4 regions of the Kitasatospora sp. NPDC048407 genome follow, and region 4 is predicted to be linked to each of the others. Evidence: riboswitches for the same ligand, from Rfam matches in the RefSeq annotation. Region 4 holds a riboswitch; each other region holds the start of a gene.
The links. Region 4 has a riboswitch for cyclic di-AMP ahead of ACGFWJ_RS35535 (transglycosylase family protein). Riboswitches for the same ligand answer to the same signal wherever they lie in the genome.
Positions count from the first base shown of each region.

Region 1 (4,141 bases), on a different contig from region 4:
GACAACAGGGCCCCGCCCACGGACGAGACCCTGCCGCACGGTCGGGGTGACCGGATTCGAACCGACGGCCTTCCGCTCCCAAAGCGGACGCGCTACCAACCTGCGCCACACCCCGTGGTGCCGAGCAGAAGAGTACACGTCGGGCCGCCTCCGACCGGGGCGATATTCGCGAGCCGACAGCGCGGAAGGAGTGTGCAATCCACCGGCTCGACCAGGTACCCTGATCCAGTCCTCGCCACCGCGACGCGGTGCGGGTACGCCTTTGCGGGTGTAGCTCAATGGTAGAGCCCCAGTCTTCCAAACTGGTCACGCGAGTTCGATTCTCGTCACCCGCTCCGAATGGCCAACGGCCCCGACTGCCAACGCAGTCGGGGCCGTTGCCGTTCTCCGCGGCGCCAGCACGGTTCGCCGGACAGCCCGAAGGCCCCGCGCAGCGGACTGCGCGGGGCCTTCGGGGGTGAGGCGTGGATCAGACGTTGACGCCGTGGGCCGCCAGGTAGGCGACGGGGTCGATGTCGGAGCCGTAGTTCGGGGTGGTGCGGATCTCGAAGTGCAGGTGCGGGCCGGTCACGTTGCCGGTGGCGCCGGAGAGACCGATCTGCTGACCCGCCGTCACGGACTGGCCGGCCGAGACGGAGATCGAGGACAGGTGGGCGTACTGGGCGTACTTGCCGTCGGCCAGCTTGATGACGACCTGGTTGCCGTAGGCACCGCCGTTGCCGGCGGAGACCACGGTGCCGTTGGCGATGGCCTTGAGGCTGGTGCCGGTGGCGACCGGGAAGTCGATGCCGGTGTGGTAGCCGGAGGCCCAGTTGGAGCCGGCGACCTTGTAACCGGTGGTGACCTTGCCCGGCGCCGGGGCGACGTAGGTGGAGCTGTTGCTCGCGGCGGCCGGGACCGCGGTGGGGGCCGTGGTGGCGGTGGTGGCCGTGGTGGCGACCGGGGGCGCCGCCTGCGGGGCCGGGGCCACGGGCTGGGCCTTGACGGTGCCGGTGGTGGCCGGCTTCGCGGTGTCGGCCTTCTTGACGGCGACCTTCGGCGCGGTGGCGGTGTCCGTGGAGGTGGACTTGGCGGCCGGGGCCTGCGCGGGGGCGGCGGCCTGGCCGTTGATGGCCAGCTTCTGGCCCGGGAAGATCAGGTCGGGGTTGCCACCGACCACGGAGCGGTTGTCCTGGTACAGCTTCTGCCAGCCACCGTCGACGTGCTGCGCGGCGGCGATCTTGGACAGGGTGTCGCCGGAGGCGACCCGGTAGCTGTGCGGGGCGGCGGCCTGGTCGGCGACGGGGGTGGCGTCCACCGAGACCGTGGACGGGCGGCTGCCGGCCTGCTCGGTGGCGGTGTGCGCGGAGGCGGCGGTGACCGGGAGGCCGATCGCGGCGCCGGCCACACCGGTGGCGATGGCGATCCGGGCGATGGTGGCCAGGCTCGGCTTGCGGTGCTTGCCCTGAGCGGACATGAAGGCGTTCCTCTCCGACGCCTGCGAGGTGAGCTGTCGGGTTCGGGCGAGAGTTGCCCGGCCGCAGGGACTGCGGCTTCACCCCGAGCCGTTCCCGGTGGTTTCCGGGCCCGGCGACTTACCTGTGGTTCCCCCGCTCCTGCCGTGGCGTGGTATCTGGTCGGCACCGGACGACGGCAGGACTAGGCGTTCCGTCCGGTGGCCCGCCCGGTCACTGGCCGGGCTGCGGAGGAAGCAAATCCCACGGCCCGTGAGGCTGGCAAACGCCGATCGGCCCCGCTCCCTGGATCGGGAAGGGGCTGACGATCCACCAGGTCACGCTGTGCCGACACCACGCTGCGGTGCGCGTACGCGATCATGACAGTGCGCGTACGAACCCCGCACGGTGGGCGACTTCGGCCACCGTGCGCGTTCGGGCGCGGACCTGGCGTGACGTCGCGGGTGAGCCTGGTCACCGTGGGCAGGCCGAATGGACGGCGCGGGGGTGTCTCCCGCCCGTCGTGGCGTGCCGCCGGGGAGCCGACAGGCCGTCAGCCCGCGATCGACGCGATGGCCTTGGAGACCGAGGTGAGGAACTGCTGGATCGGGCCAGCCATGGTCGACTGGCTCAGCATGAAGCCGAACAGGGCGGCGACGATGGCGTGCCCGGTCTTCAGCTGCTTGTTGCGAATGAAGATCGCGACGATGATGCCGAACAGGACAAGCGCGGAGACGGAGAAGGCCACCGGGACTCACTTCCTCGATTCATGGCGGGGGTTCGGTGGAAGCCGGCGTTGGCTCCCAGGCGGAAACCGGCCCCTGCCCCCCGTGTCCCCACCACTCCATCCGGACTCAGTGTGGTCGCTCGTGCTGAGTGCGTAAAGGACTTGCCCGGTCGCTCGGTGCCCGAACCCGCCTGGCAGGACTGATTTTCGCCGACCGCGACGATAGCGGACGGGTTCTGACACCCCGTCGGCGGGCGGTGGTCCGTGCTGGCCTGCGCGGCAAACCGGCAGGCAGATCCAACATCGCCGCCCGGCTCGGGCCGCGAACCGGAATTGGCCGAAGATCAACGTCCGGGTTTGACACTCCGTGGACACTCCGCGCTCACCGCGTCTGCACCGGACGGAGGTTCAGCGGCGCCAGACCAGCAGCACCGCGCGGTCGTCGTTGACGTGCTTGGCGACGGTGTCGATCAGCCGGACCGCGGAGCCTGGCCGGATCGACCCCGGGGCGGTGGCGACCAGCCGGTCGGCCTCGCCCATCAGCCGGTCCATGCCCTCGGCGAGGTCGCGGCCGGGGATCTCCACCATGCCGTCGGTGCACAGCATCAGGACGTCGCCGGGGCCGAGGGTGCCGCGCACCCCCTCGAACTTGGCCTCGTCGTAGACGCCGAGCAGCGGGCCCTCGGCCTCCTTGACCTCCCAGTACCCGGCGCCCGCGAGGCGGTGCATGCCGGGCAGGTGCCCCGCGGAGAGCAGTTCGTACTCGCCGGTGTCCAGGTCGACCACCAGATGGACGGCGGTGGCGAAGCCCTCCGCCCAGTCCTGCCGCAGCAGGTAGCCGTTGGCGGCGGGCAGGAAGTCGTGGGCGGGCAGCGAGCCGAGCAGGCCGCCGAAGGCGCCGGAGAGCAGCAGGGCGCGGCTGCCGGCATCCATGCCCTTGCCGGAGACGTCGGCGAGGACGGCTTCCAGCATCCGTCCGCCGGGGCCGGTGCGGGCGGCGACCATGAAGTCGCCGGAGAAGGACTGGCCGCCGGCCGGGCGCAGCGCGGTGTCGGTGTGCCAGCCGTCGGGCAGTTCCGGGACCCGGCCCTGGATCCGGATCCGCTCGCGCAGGTCGAACAGCATGGTGGAGCCGCCGCGCCAGGGCACGCCGATCCGGCGGCGGAACTGGGCGACCAGCAGTCCGGCGACGCCGACCGCGCCGACCACCAGCGCGGAGCCGGGGGTGACGCCGTGGGTGTAGGTCTCCGGCTGCGCGCTGGCGACGCGTTCGCCGGTGTGCACCAGGGATTCGGTGATCAGTCCGGCGGCGGCGACGGCGTACAGCAGCACCAGGGTGCCGGGGCGCAGCAGCAGCGCGCCGGCCAGCACGGGCAGCACCAGGGCGGTGGGCGGGGCCCAGTCGGGAAGCAGGATGTTCAGCAGGACCAGGACGGGCACGGCGAGGGCGAGGGCGGCGAACGCCCACCAGTCGACGCCGTCGCCGCGGAAGTAGTCGACTCCGGTGCGGCGCACCCTGCGCCTGGCCCGGTACAGCGCAGCGCGCAGCCGGGCCGTCACGGGCTCGCGGGACGGTCCGCCGTCCCGGCCCGTCGCTCTGGGGCGCGCTCTGCCGACCATGGGGACCGACTGTATCCACCGCCGGTGCGCGCGTCGACGGCCCGGTGGCACCGAGTGCAACGGGAGGGGCACGCTCCGGTGGGTTTCGGCCGCCCGGGAGGCCGGCTACGGCATGGGCGCGACAAATCGGTCGCACGGTTCCGGATCGGGTGGTAGGCAGGGGCTCATGACGATTCGACACCCCGATCTGACCATCCGGCCGTTGCGCGCCGAGGAGTGGGAGACCTGGTACAGCACCCTTGACGTGGCCTTCGGCGGCGGCGGGGAGGCTCCCGCCGAACGCGCGCTGTGGCACGAGTTGACCGAGGTGGAGCGTTCGCTGGCGATCTGCGAGGGCGAGCGCATCGTCGGCGGCTGCTCG
Region 1 covers NZ_JBICXW010000035.1:27,405-31,545, reverse strand. Annotated here, with positions in the region: tRNA gene ACGFWJ_RS34725 (tRNA-Pro) at 42-115, opposite strand; tRNA gene ACGFWJ_RS34720 (tRNA-Gly) at 265-335, shown strand; gene ACGFWJ_RS34715 (peptidoglycan DD-metalloendopeptidase family protein) at 470-1,456, opposite strand; cyclic di-AMP (ydaO/yuaA leader) riboswitch at 1,462-1,616, opposite strand; gene ACGFWJ_RS34710 (hypothetical protein) at 1,987-2,181, opposite strand; gene ACGFWJ_RS34705 (PP2C family protein-serine/threonine phosphatase) at 2,569-3,780, opposite strand; gene ACGFWJ_RS34700 (GNAT family N-acetyltransferase) at 3,947-4,141, shown strand, end outside.
Region 1: it holds a riboswitch for cyclic di-AMP, as region 4 does, so the genes downstream of both, ACGFWJ_RS34715 (peptidoglycan DD-metalloendopeptidase family protein) here and ACGFWJ_RS35535 (transglycosylase family protein) in region 4, are expected to answer to the same signal.

Region 2 (4,141 bases), on a different contig from region 4:
TCACCAACCAGAAGTGGCGGGCCGGCGAGCACAAGGCCGGCATCGCCTCCGCGTTCGACGAGAAGGCCCTGCTGCGCGCCGTCACCGAGGCCAAGGCGCAGGCGCCCGTGGTGCTGGTCTACCTGCACTGGGGCGAGGAAGGCGTGGCCTGCCCGACCGCCGCGCAGACCGCACTCGCCAAGAAGCTCGCCACGGCCGGCGCCACCGCCGTGGTCGGCACCCACGCCCACACCATGCTCGGCGCGGGCATGCTCGGGAACACCTACGTGGCGTACGGCTTCGGCAACTTCCTCTGGTACGGCACCTCGAACTACACCGCTTCCGACGAGACCGGCGTCACCACACTCACCATCAGCACCGACGGACGCGTCACCGGAGAAACCTTCACCCCCGCCCACATCGACGGCCGCGGCGTGCCCGTCCCGCAGACCGGCAGCGCGGCGAAGGCCGCCCAGCAGCGCCGCGACGGCCTGCGCGGCTGCACCGGACTGGCCGCCGTCCCGAAGTGACGGCGGCTCGACCGGGCGGCCGTCAGCCCAGGTTCAGCACCTGGCCCGGGTGGATCAGGTCCGGGTTCTCGCCCACCACCTGCTGGTTGCTCTGGTAGAGACCGCTCCAGCCGCCGTTCAGCTCGTGGCTGCGGGCGATCTTCGCCAGCGTGTCGCCCGGGCCGACGGTGTACGGCTGCGGGGACGGGGTCGCGGCGGACGGGGATTCGGCGGGCGCGGGCGCGCTGCCGGGCGTGGAGGCGCTCGGGGGCGGCGTGGTGGTGGCCGGGTCGGGGGTGGTGGGCTGCTGGGTGCCGCCGTTGCCGTGGCTGTCCTGACCCTGGCCCTGGTCGTTGCCGTGGCCTGTGCCGTTGCCGTTCTCGGCGCCGTTCCCGTTTCCGTTGCCGTTCTGGTTGTCGGACGGTGTGGTCGGGGTCGGGCTCGGGTCGGTCGACGGCGCAGTCGGCGTAGTCGGAGCGGTCGGAGCGGTCGGGGTGGCCGGGCTCTCCGGGGTGGGGGCCGGGGACGGCGTGGCCGCAGGCGGCTGGGGGTGCGTCAGCTGTATGTAGCGCTCGTACAGGCTCTGGTGGCTGGTCCAGAACCAACCGCCGTTCTTCTCGTACCAGTACACGTGGTACACCGGGTCGTAGCCGGGCAGGCCGGAGAACACCGGAGTGGCGTTCTGCGGGGCGACGGTGCCGTCCGAGGCGGTGTTGACGGCGGCGATGCCGCGGGCGCCGCGCAGCGCACCCGATTCGTCCGCCGAGTCGTTGTTGTCCACCACGCCGGGGGCGCTGACCGTGCGCAGGCCCGCCGTGTCGGCGCAGGACACCCATGGCTGCGGGCCCTCGGTGGCCAGGATCCGTTCGGCGACCGCGATCTGCTGGCTGCGGGTGGCTCCGCTGGGCAGCTCGGCGTACCGGGTACCGCCGTAGTCGATCCAGCGCTGGGCGGTGATCTGGAGGCCGCCGTACAGGCCGTTGCCCGAGTCGGAACTCCAGTTGCCGCCGCTCTCGCAGTCGGCGACCCGGTCCCAGACCGTGCTGGGGGCGGCCTGCGCACCCGTCACGGCGAGCAGGGGCAGGGCGAGGCCGACGCCGGCGACGCCGGCTGCGGCGATCGCCCGCTCGGCGGCTTTCTCCGCCTGGCTCTGCCGACGGTGGCGCCCGGAACCCGTGAAGAGCATGCCAGATCCTCTCCGCACGCCTGCGAGGTGAGCTGTCGGGTTCGGACCGGAGGGAGGCCCGGCCGCCGTGTGCCGGCGGGAGCCGGTGCGGAGGCTTCACCCCTAGCCGTGGGGGCGGCGACGTACCTGGTTCCCCCGTCCCTGTCCAAGGGTTGTGGTGGTCGACCCGGCAACGCGGCGGACAGGGTTCGGCGTTGCCGCGTGCGGGGCCCGGCGGTGCGGGCCGGACCGAGCCTAATCACTCGAACGGAGCAATCACAAGCTCATCGCGGCCGTATTACGGCCGAGTTGCGCTGCCCGGGCGGTCGGGCGGTCGGGTGATCCGGCGGTCCGATGGTCGGGTGCGAAAGTCTGGCCGATCGGTGGGATTGGGGGAGCGGGGGGAGGGAAGGCGGACGGTCCCGCTTGGGCCTTGGAAGCTGAATTGTCATCAAATGCCGTGGAATTAAAGCGAGTTGAGCGATATCCGGGCATTGCAGGCGTTGCGGATAAATCGCGCGACAGCTGCTTCGGGAGCTTCCTACCATCGCGGTGATCGCTGTTCCCCGACCCGCTGTGGAGGTGCCCGTGGCTGTGCTGATTCCCGAAGTACTCCGGGTGGAGCGCCAGTTCGCCCGTCTGTTCGTCGGCCAGTCGCTGTCCGTCCTGGGCGACAGGGTGTCGTTCGTCGCGCTGCCGTTCGCCGTGCTGTCGATCGGCGGGTCGGCCGCCGATGTCGGCCTGGTGGCTTCGGCGGGCCTGCTGCCGGTGCTGGTGTTCATGCTGATCGGCGGCGTGTGGGCGGACCGGATGCCAAGACAGCGGATCATGCTGGCCTCCGATCTGGTGCGGTGCGTGGTCCAGGCGGCCGTCGCGGTGTTGCTGCTCACCGGGACGGCCCGGGTCGGGGTGCTGGCACTGCTGATGGTGGTGTTCGGGGTGGCGGACGCGTTCTTCCTGCCCGCCTCCACCGGGCTGATCCCGCTGCTGGTGTCCGGTGAACGGCTGGGCGAGGCCAATGCCTTGCGCGGGCTCGTCCACTCGGTGGGGTTGGTGATCGGCCCGGTGCTGGCCGGCGCGCTGGTCGCCCTTGCCGGGCCCGGCGGTGCCCTGATGGTGGATGCCGCGAGCTTCGCGGCCAGCGCCGCCGTGCTGGCGAGACTCGGTGCGGTGGGCGGGCGGGCCAGTGCGGAGCAGGCCGAGCGACTCGGGTTCCTGGCCGAACTCCGGGTCGGCTGGCGGCAGGTGCGAGAACGGGCCTGGGTGTGGTCGGGCATGCTCGCGATCGCGGTGTACCACGTGGTGGTGTTGCCCTCGGTGTTCGTGCTCGGCCCGGTCCTGGCGGACCGCGAGTGGGGCGGGGCCGGCGCCTGGGCCGTGGTGGTCACCGCCTTCGGCCTCGGCTCGATCGTCGGAGACGTCTGCGCCTACCGCCTGAAACCGGCCCGGCCGATGGCGGTGGCGGCCGTCGGGATGGCGATTGCCTCCTGCCAGGCGCTGATCATCGGATCCGGTGCTCCGGTCGCGGTGATCGCCCTGCTGGAGGCCTGCACCGGAGTCGGCGTCTCGCTCTGCTTCGTGCTGTGGGAGACCTCACTCCAGGTGCACATACCCGAGCAGGTGCTGTCGCGGGTCAGCTCCTACGACCACCTGATCTCGGTGGCGCTGATGCCACTCGGCCTGGTGCTCGCAGGCCCGCTCGCGGACGGGATCGGCGTGCACCGAACGCTGTTCGGCATGACCGCGCTGGGAGTGCCCGCCGCCCTCCTCCTGCTCGCGCTGCCGGCCGTCCGGAAGCTGCCCGCACGACCACAGGTGGACGCACCTATCCAGTAATCCATGAAAGAGTGGAATAGGCTCGTCGTGCACGCCGCGCGGTCAACGCCGGCGGAGCACCGCACCACGCACCACGTTCCACGCACCACGTTCCACGCATCACGCACCACCCGGGAGCCGTCCATGTCCGTCGAGGCCCAGCGCCCGCTGCCACCCCGGGCAGCCGCGCCGACCACTGCTCCGCCCGCCATCCCGGCCGGCGGGCCCGGTGGCCGCCCGATCCGGCTCGGGCTGCGCGCCAACCTCGCGCAGTTCGGCCTGCTGGTGGCGGTCAACGCCCTGGTCGGGGGCATGCTCGGGCAGGAGCGGACGGTTCTGCCGCTGCTCGCCGACAAGGTCTTCCACCTGTCCGCCTACACGGGTGCGCTGACGTACATCCTGGCGTTCGGCGCGACCAAGGCGGTCACCAACTTCTTCGCCGGCACCCTCTCCGACCGGTACGGGCGCAGGCCGGTGCTGATCGCGGGCTGGCTGGTGGCCCTGCCGATACCGGCGATGCTGGCCTGGGGCCCGACCTGGGGCTGGATCGTCGCGGCGAACGTGCTGCTGGGCATCAACCAGGGCCTCACCTGGTCCACCACGGTGATCATGAAGATCGACCTGGTCGGCCCGGCCCGGCGCGGCCTCGCGATGGGCCTGAACGAGGCGGCGG
Region 2 covers NZ_JBICXW010000002.1:371,970-376,110, forward strand. Annotated here, with positions in the region: gene ACGFWJ_RS07045 (CapA family protein) at 1-509, shown strand, start outside; gene ACGFWJ_RS07050 (transglycosylase family protein) at 532-1,674, opposite strand; cyclic di-AMP (ydaO/yuaA leader) riboswitch at 1,678-1,844, opposite strand; gene ACGFWJ_RS07055 (MFS transporter) at 2,242-3,489, shown strand; gene ACGFWJ_RS07060 (MFS transporter) at 3,613-4,141, shown strand, end outside.
Region 2: it holds a riboswitch for cyclic di-AMP, as region 4 does, so the genes downstream of both, ACGFWJ_RS07050 (transglycosylase family protein) here and ACGFWJ_RS35535 (transglycosylase family protein) in region 4, are expected to answer to the same signal.

Region 3 (4,141 bases), on a different contig from region 4:
GACGGTCTGCATGGGACTCGACCCTACCGGTCGGCCCCGCGCGGACCGGTTAACGTACCGGGGTGGACGACGAAGACCTGCACCTGCTCCCCCGTACCCGTGCCGCCGACCTGCTGGACTGGGCGGCCGAGGAGGGTTTGGAGGCGGTACCCGAACCGGCGGTGCGGACCGTACTGACCCTGCTGGAGCTGGGCGGCGCCCGGCTGCACGACGGTTTCCCGGAGCTGTCCTCGCCGGTGCTGGAGCACCTGCTGTACGAGCAGCTGCACCTGTACGTCCAGCCGGACGGCGACGCCTGGGCGTACCCGGCGGCGGTGCGGCTGCTGATCGAACGTCAGCGGGCGGCGCGGCGGCTGAACGCCAAGCGGCTGGAGAAGCTGCGCGAGGAGGCCGACTGGCAGGGCCAGGTGCTGGTGGACTCGCTGCTGCGCCGGTCCGACCTGCTGACCTGGCCGCGCCTGTACACGCTGCTGCTGCGCGCGGACGGCGTGCCGGTGGACGACCTCGACCAGGTGCGGGGATGGCTGGAGGACTTCCGGGCGCTGGACGTCGAGGAGCGCTTCGCCGCGTACGAGCGGGTGCCGGGGGTGGATCCGGACGGTGGCTGGGGCCCGGAGCGGGCGCTGCTGGTCGGGGTGTCCACGGACGGGGCGCGACGGCTGCTGGAGCACGGCCTGATGCGGCGCAGCTACCGCAACCTGGCCGAGCTGAACGCCCGGGGCCTGCCGATGCCGGACGAGCTCTCCGGGGAGTTCGAGGACTTCGAGGAGGCGGTGGCGCAGGCCGCGATCGACCTGTGCGGCGAGTGGACGGTGCCCGGGCTGGCCCGGCTGCTGCTGGAGGAGTACCCGGAGCTGGCCCCCGAGGTGTACTGAGGGTTTCGGCCCGCCGGGTCCGCCGATCGGAGGACCCCGGAATCGTCCTGATGATCCATCGGTCCTGGCCGTCCGGACGATCCGCGGGGCGGGGCCGCCGGGCCAGGGTGGAGCCATGGACATCGTGACTCCGGCCGGCGCCACCTCCGTCGGCCTGCGCCCGCCGTTCCGTCGGATCGCCGCGCAGGCCGCCGCGCTCTGGTCGGCCGTCTTCGCCCTGGTGCACCTGTACTGGCTGCTGGGCGGCCGGGCCGGTCTGCCGGGCGGGCTGTCGGTGCTGGACAACACGCCGCTGCTGGTGATCGACATCATCGCGATACCGCTGTGCGCGGTGGCCGCGGCGCTGGCCCTGGCGCTGATACGGCCGTGGGGCGAGCGGCTGCCGGCCCGCGGGCTGCTGTGGGCGGCCCGGGGCACGGCGGTGCTGCTGATCGTGCACGCCGCGCCCTCCGTGCCGGACTGGCTGGCGCTGGCGGCGGGTCACCGCTCGGTGGCGGAGCTGGACGCGATGGCCCGCTTCGCGACCGTGCTGTACGAGCCGTTCTTCCTGGCCGGCGGGCTGCTGTTCGGCTGCGCGGTGTTCGGCCGGCGGCTCCTGCCCGAGCGCGGCGGCCGTCGATGAGCGGAAGAACTACGGCTGCAGGCCGCGCTGCTGGAGCCAGGGCAGCGGGTCGATCGGGGCGCCGCCGCCGGGGCGGACCTCCAGGTGCAGGTGCGGGCCGGTGACGTTGCCGGTGGCGCCGACCGCGCCGAGCACGGTGCCGGGGGCGACCTGGCCGGAGGCGGTGGCGATCCGGGAGAGGTGGCAGTACCAGAGTTCGGTGCCGTCGGGCAGGGTCTGGATGACCCGGTAGCCGTAGGGGCCGGACCAGCCCGCCGAGGTGACGGTGCCTCCGGCGACGGCGGCGACGGGGGTGCCGGTGCGGGCGGCGAAGTCCAGGCCGGTGTGCAGGTGCGCCCAGTGCGCGCCGGACTGGGCGAAGTGCGCGGTCAGCTGGTAGCCGGCCACCGGCAGGGTGTGCGCGGCCTGCTCGGCCTCGGCCTGCTGGGCGGCCCGCTTGGCCTCGGCCTCCTGCGCGGCGGCCAGCCGGGCGGATTCGTCGGCGGCGGTGCGCTGGCCGTCGGCCTGCTGCTGGATGCGGGCGGCGAGGGCGAGCCCGGGGTCGCCGGCGAGGAGGCCGTCGGAGGCTTCGTCCGCGGCGGTGACGGGCACCGGGGCGGCGGCCTGCGCGGGGGCGGCGCCGAGTGCGGTGGCGCCGAGCGCGGCGGTCATCGCGGTGACGCCCAGCAGGGGCGCGCCGGCGCGGGACTGACGGGGCAGCCGGTGCCGGGCGGCTTCCGGCTCGACCGGGTGGTCGAGCAACTGGGTGCCGGTGCTCTCGGTGTAGGTCGACGCCACGGGGGCGTGCTCCTTCCTTCCCTGCCGCCGACCGGGTTAGCTGACGGGTTCGGAGGTGGAAGGTCTCCTACGGTCGAGCCCAGGGCCGTCCCGATTCACCCCGGTGGAAACGTGGTTCCCCGGCTCCTGGGACGCCCCGAAGGGTGTGCCCAAGTGGATTAGGCGTGGCGCACGGTGCCGCATGGTTACGGCGTTGCCGACCGCGCTGCGTTATCAAACGTTAATCCTATGGACCCCATGATTCCAAGCCGCTACCACGAGACAGCGAAGATTTCCTGACGCCCTATGGGTGATTTGTGACGGTTCACCAGGGCCAACCTGACGGATTGTGACCGAGTGGTTGAGTATCCGTACTCACGCCACGCCTCCGGGCCGGCGCGACCCTGATGCCATGACCGCAACCGTGCCGCACCGGACCACCGCCGCCTACTTCGCCCAGGCCGCCGTCTCCTTCGGACTGGCCACCGCCGCGCTCTCGCTCGGGATCGCCTACCTGCCGGTGAGCGCCTGGATGCGCGCCTTCCTCGCCGTCGGGCTGCTGTACGAGATCACTTCCGCGTTCACGCTGGCCAAGGTGATCCGGGACCGCCAGGACGAGGGCGCGATCACCAGCCGGGTGGACCAGGCCCGGCTGGACAAGCTGCTCGCCGAGCACGACCCGTTCAAGGTGGAGGGGATCTGACCGATCCGGCCGGCCTCCACGGCTTGACGGCTAAGGCTATTAGCCTTAGCTTTATGGCTATCGGCAGTCGGCCGGGCCTCCAGCGCCCGGCGCACCGCAACGCCCGCCCAGGAGGCCCGCGATGAACAGCACCCTCGGCACCACCCGGTACGTCGACGTCCCCGGCGGCCGGATCGCCTACGACGACACCCCCGGCACCGGCGTCCCGGTCGTCCTGCTGCCCGGCATGCTCGACAAGCGCGCCACCTACCGGCACCTCGCACCGCTGCTGACCGCCGCCGGGCACCGGGTGATCACCATGGACCTGCGCGGCCTCGGCGAGTCCTCCACCGGGTTCACCGACTACTCCCCCGCCGCGATCGCCGACGACCTGGTCGCCCTGCTCGACCACCTCGACCTGCGCGGCGCCGTCCTGGCCGGCAACTCCTACACCGGCGCCACCGTGGTCCGCGCGGCCGAGCTCGCCCCCGGGCGGACCGCCGGGGTGGTGCTGATCGACGCCTTCATCGAGAACCTCCCGCTGAACGCCTTCCAGAAGGCCCTGTTCGGCCTGGCCGCCCCGCTGGTCACCGCGTTCCCCGGCCTGTGGAGCTCGATGCAGAAGTTCTACTACCCGACCGCGCGGCCCGCCGACTTCGACGCCTACCGGGCCGGCCTCGCCGAGATGCTGCGCGAGCCCGCCCGGAAGGCCGCGCTGCGCGGCTACCTCACGGGGGACTCCGCGCCGGTCGGCTGGTGCGAGGCCGTCGACGTGCCCGCGCTGGTGCTGATGGGCAGCAAGGACCCCGATTTCCCGAACCCCGAGCTGATCGCCGACCGGCAGGCCGCCGCGCTGCGCGGCCGTAAGGTGATGATCGAGAACGGCGGCCACTACCCGATGGCCGGCTACCCCCAGGCCGTCGCCGACGCCCTGCTCCCTTTCCTGAACGAGCTGAACGAGGTCGCCCGCTGATGGCCCGCGCCGGACTCTCCCCCACCGCGGTGGTGGACCACGCCCTCGACCTGATCGACGCCCAGGGCGCCGAGACGCTCACGCTGGCCGCCGTCGCCGCCAAGGCGGGGGTCGCCACCCCGTCGCTGTACAAGCACGTCCCCGGGGGCCTGGCCGAGCTGCGCCGCCTGGTCGCCGTCCGCACCCTCGACGACCTGACCGACCACCTGGCCGCCGCCGTCCTCGGCCACTCG
Region 3 covers NZ_JBICXW010000022.1:78,085-82,225, reverse strand. Annotated here, with positions in the region: gene ACGFWJ_RS30355 (GNAT family N-acetyltransferase) at 1-12, opposite strand, end outside; gene ACGFWJ_RS30350 (hypothetical protein) at 63-875, shown strand; gene ACGFWJ_RS30345 (DUF3995 domain-containing protein) at 991-1,497, shown strand; gene ACGFWJ_RS30340 (M23 family metallopeptidase) at 1,507-2,274, opposite strand; cyclic di-AMP (ydaO/yuaA leader) riboswitch at 2,285-2,449, opposite strand; gene ACGFWJ_RS30335 (YiaA/YiaB family inner membrane protein) at 2,666-2,956, shown strand; gene ACGFWJ_RS30330 (alpha/beta fold hydrolase) at 3,078-3,908, shown strand; gene ACGFWJ_RS30325 (TetR-like C-terminal domain-containing protein) at 3,908-4,141, shown strand, end outside.
Region 3: it holds a riboswitch for cyclic di-AMP, as region 4 does, so the genes downstream of both, ACGFWJ_RS30340 (M23 family metallopeptidase) here and ACGFWJ_RS35535 (transglycosylase family protein) in region 4, are expected to answer to the same signal.

Region 4 (4,141 bases):
GCACCAGCAGCTCCACCGCGTCCTGCGGGCTGCTCACTCCGAGGCGCATCATCGCCTCCAGCGCGAGGTCCGCGTCCAGCGTGATCGTCACCTTCGCCATCGCACCGCTCCAGGGGCTCGGGACTGCTTCCGGTCTTCGGCGTTCGGCGTTCGGCGTTCGGCGTTCGGCCTTCGGCGTTCGGCCTTCGGCGTTCGGCGTTCGGCGTTCGGCGTTCGGCCTTCGGTCTCGGCCGAGGATAGGCCGCTGCCCCCGGAGCCGACCAGGGTCCCCGAGGGCAGCGGTGTCCGCGGTGCGGTCACCTCATGCGCGTGCGCGTGCGCGTGGTGTGCGCGGTGCGTGTGGTGTCAGGCGGTTCAGACCCGACCGGCGAAGTCCGGCGCCCAGTTGGCGATGGTCTCGGTCTTCACGCCGGACTTCGGGTTGGCGGCCTCGACGTACTTGCCGTCGCCGATGTAGATCGCCACGTGGTAGACGCCCGAGTTGGAGCCGTTGTTCGACCAGAACAGCAGGTCGCCCGGCTGCAGGCTGTTCAGCGAGACCCGGGTCGAGTAGTCGGCCTGGTCCGCGGCCACGCGCGGCAGGCTGATGCCGGCCTGGCGGAACGCGGCCTGGGTCAGGCCCGAGCAGTCCCAGCCGCCGTTGCCGGTGCCGCCGTAGATGTACGGCTGGCCGACCTTCGACAGCGCGAAGTCGATCGCCGCGGCCTTGGAGCCGGTCGCCTTGACGGCGGCGGTGGCGGTCGTGGTGGCGGTCGTGGTGGTGGCGGCGGGCTTGGCGGGGGTGCTCGGCTGGGCCGGCGCGGGGGTGCTCGGCTTGGCCGGGGCGGACTGCTTGGCGGGCGCCGACTGCTTGGCCGGGGCCTGGGCGACCGCGACGTTGCCGAGCGCCAGCTTCTGACCGGGGTAGATCATGTCCGCGCCCTCGGTGAGGACGGAGCGGTTCAGCTCGTACAGCTTCTCCCAGCCGCCCTCGACGTTCTGACGCTGGGCGATGGCGGACAGCCAGTCGCCCGCCACGACGGTGTAGCTGCCGGAGGCCTGGGTGTCGGCCTGCGGCTGAGCCTGCGGGCGGCTCTGGGCCTGGCTCTGGCGCTGCTGCGGGGCCGGCTGCTGGGCCTGCTTCGGCGCCTGCGGCTGGGCCGGGGCCTGGGCCTGCGGCTTGGCGGTGGTGGTGGAGCCCGTGGAGGTGTCGACCTGCGGGGCGGCGCCGCCCTTGGTCAGACCGGCCTGGACCGAGCACACCGGCCAGGCGCCGGGGCCCTGGGAGGCCAGCACCTTCTCGGCGACGGCGATCTGCTGGTCCTTGGTGGCCAGGTCGGCGCGCGGGGCGAACGCGGTACCGCCGAAGGCGGCCCAGGTGGAGGCGGTGAACTGCAGGCCGCCGTAGAAACCGTTACCGGTGTTGATCGACCAGTTGCCACTGGACTCGCACTGCGCGACCTTGTCCCAGGTGGCCACCGAAGCGGCGGAGGCGGTACCCGCGGCCAGGCCGGGGACCGTGAGGCCGATGCCCACAACACCAGTGGTGGCAATCAGACGGCGGGCGCGCTTGGCGCTGATGGGCAGCATGAAGAAGCGTTCCTCTCCCACGCCTGCGAGGTGAGCTGTCGGATTCGGGCTGGAGTTGCCCGGCCGCGCACACCTTTCGGCGCGCACGGCTTCACCCCAAGCCCCGGACCGGTCCGTCAGGACCGCCCCAGGGCGACTTACCTGGTTCCCCCGCCCCTGCCGCGGTGCGTCATTGCATGAGCCGGCCCACCCGGCGGCAGGATTCGGCGTTCCGGGCGAGCTGGGTCCGTGTGTCCACGAACGTGGGCAGGACATTAAGCGGAATTAAGGACGATTAGCAAATTCCTGTGACGGCCGTCACCGGGTCCGAAAAATTCGATCAAGGAATTTTGGGCGAACTCCACGGCGAGCGGCCAAACCTGGGCTTCCGTCAGGAAATTGGCGATCTTGTGCCCGTTTTGGGTGGTTATGTGGCCTGCCGGGCGAATATTCGCCTTGGCTAGTGTTTGTGACCGACCGGATGGGGAGTTATGGGCGTTCTGTCCATCTTGTCCCGGGAGCTGAAGACCCTTTGCTGACAGGTCGTGGAATTGCGGCCATCGCCCATTTCTGCCGAACTGATGGGTGATGCTACGTCAGAATGCTTAGCTGTTTCGGAAGTCGCCGATTTCCGTTGTGACAGCCATCTATGCTGCCCGCGACGATTCGGAGTCCCTGCACGTTTCGGGAGGCGGCCATCGTGGAGCAGTGGGAGAACGCGCGGCAGCAGCGGCCGTTGTCGGGGCGGCGGCGGGTGTTGGCCTGGCTGGCGGTCGGGACGGTGGCGGCGGTCGGTGGGGGAGTGGTGCTGCGGCAGTCGTTGGCCGGGGCGGAGCCGGCGGCGGGGGCGGTGGGCGAGGGCGGGCGGCGGTGGTCGGATGCCGAGGGGTGGGGCGGGAAGGTGCCCGGGGCGGGGAGTGCCGTGCGGATCACCGACAAGGTGGTGCTGGACGGTGATGCCAAGGTCGGGTCGCTGCTGATCGACACGGGTGGGTCGCTGGTGTTCGCCGGGGACCGGTCGGTGACGTTGGAGAGTGCGGGCAACGTCGAGGTCCGCGGGGTGCTGGCGCTCGCGCCCGATGCGGCGCACACCCATACCTTGCGCTTTCCCGACATCGACGAACGGCGGTTCCAGGGCGGCGGCATGACCGTCGTCGACACCGACACCGGCCTGTGGGTCACCGGCCGCGGTTACCTGCGGCTGGACGGTGCGCCCCGGACGGCGTGGGTGCGGGCCGCGACCGAGCTGAAGGCGGGGGACACCGTACTGAAGCTGGCGGTGGCGCCGGAGGGTTGGCAGGTGGGTGACGAGCTCGCCGTCACGCCGACCGCGCCGCCCGATGCCGAGGGGTTCTCCGATGCGTACGACCTGGTGACGGTTCAGCGGGTGGACGGCCCGAGCGTCACGCTGGCCGCGCCGTTGCAGCACGCGCACCCGCGGGTGAGTCTCGGTGGTGGGGCGGTGTTCGGGGCGGAGGTGCTCAACCTGACGCGTAACGTGCGGGTCGAGGGCACCGAGCAGGGGCGGGCGCACGTCCACCTGACGTCCAGCCGGCCGGCCGATGTGCGGCATGCGGTGCTGCGGCGCGTCGGGCCGCGGGCGGTGGGGAAGGAGAGTTGGAACGGGCAGCCCGTGAGCGAGCCGGTGCTCGGGCGGTACGGGTTGCACTTCCACATGCTGCTGGACACCTCGCGCGGCACGGTGGTCGAGGGCGTGGTGGTGCGCGACGCCGGAAGCCACGCGTTCGTGCCGCACAACAGTCACGGCATCACGTTCCGCGGCTGCATCTCCCACAACACCTGGGAGGACGCGTACTGGTGGGACGGCCCGATCGACACCCGCACCCCGCAGGGCCCGTCCGACGACATCGCGTACGAGGGGTGCGTCGCCTCCAGGACGGTGTTCGAACCGAATCCGCGCGGCTACCGGCTGACCGGCTTCAGCCTCGGCGCGGGCACCGGCTCCTCGGCGAAGGACTGCGTGGCCGTCGGCGTGCAGGGCGCGACCGGGGCGTCCGGGTACGAGTGGCCGGAGACCAGCGAGGGGGTGTGGACGTTCGAGAACTGCCTGGCGCACAACAACCTGGAGAACGGCATCTTCGTCTGGCAGAACTCCGAACACCCGCACACCGTCAGCCGGTTCGCCGCCTACCACAACGGCGGCTGGGGCATCGAGCACGGCGCCTACCTGAACGACTTCGCCTACCGCGCCTCGGTGCTGTACGGCAACGCCGCCGGCGGGATCGCCGTCCACGCGCTCGGGCGCGACAAGGGCACGGTGTTCGACGGGCTGCTGATCGACGCCGCCGGGAAGTCCGACTACGCGGTGGCCACCCTCAAACACCAACTCGACGGCGAACTCGTCACCCTGAGCCGCAGCCGGCTGACCGGCTACCGCAAGGCCGGGGTGGCGTTCCGGGCCACCGGGGACGGGAAGCCCGACGACATCGCGGTGCTGGACTGCGAGTTCGGCGACGGCCCCGAACTGTGGCTCGACCCGGACGCGCCCGCGCCCAAGCAGATCCTGTTCCGCAAGGCCGGACAGTCGGAGACGCTCGCGCTCGGCAAAGCCGGCCCCGGACTCGCCGCCGGA
Region 4 covers NZ_JBICXW010000039.1:17,089-21,229, forward strand. Annotated here, with positions in the region: gene ACGFWJ_RS35530 (hypothetical protein) at 1-100, opposite strand, end outside; gene ACGFWJ_RS35535 (transglycosylase family protein) at 355-1,569, opposite strand; cyclic di-AMP (ydaO/yuaA leader) riboswitch at 1,575-1,751, opposite strand; gene ACGFWJ_RS35540 (hypothetical protein) at 1,857-2,012, shown strand; gene ACGFWJ_RS35545 (hypothetical protein) at 2,249-4,141, shown strand, end outside.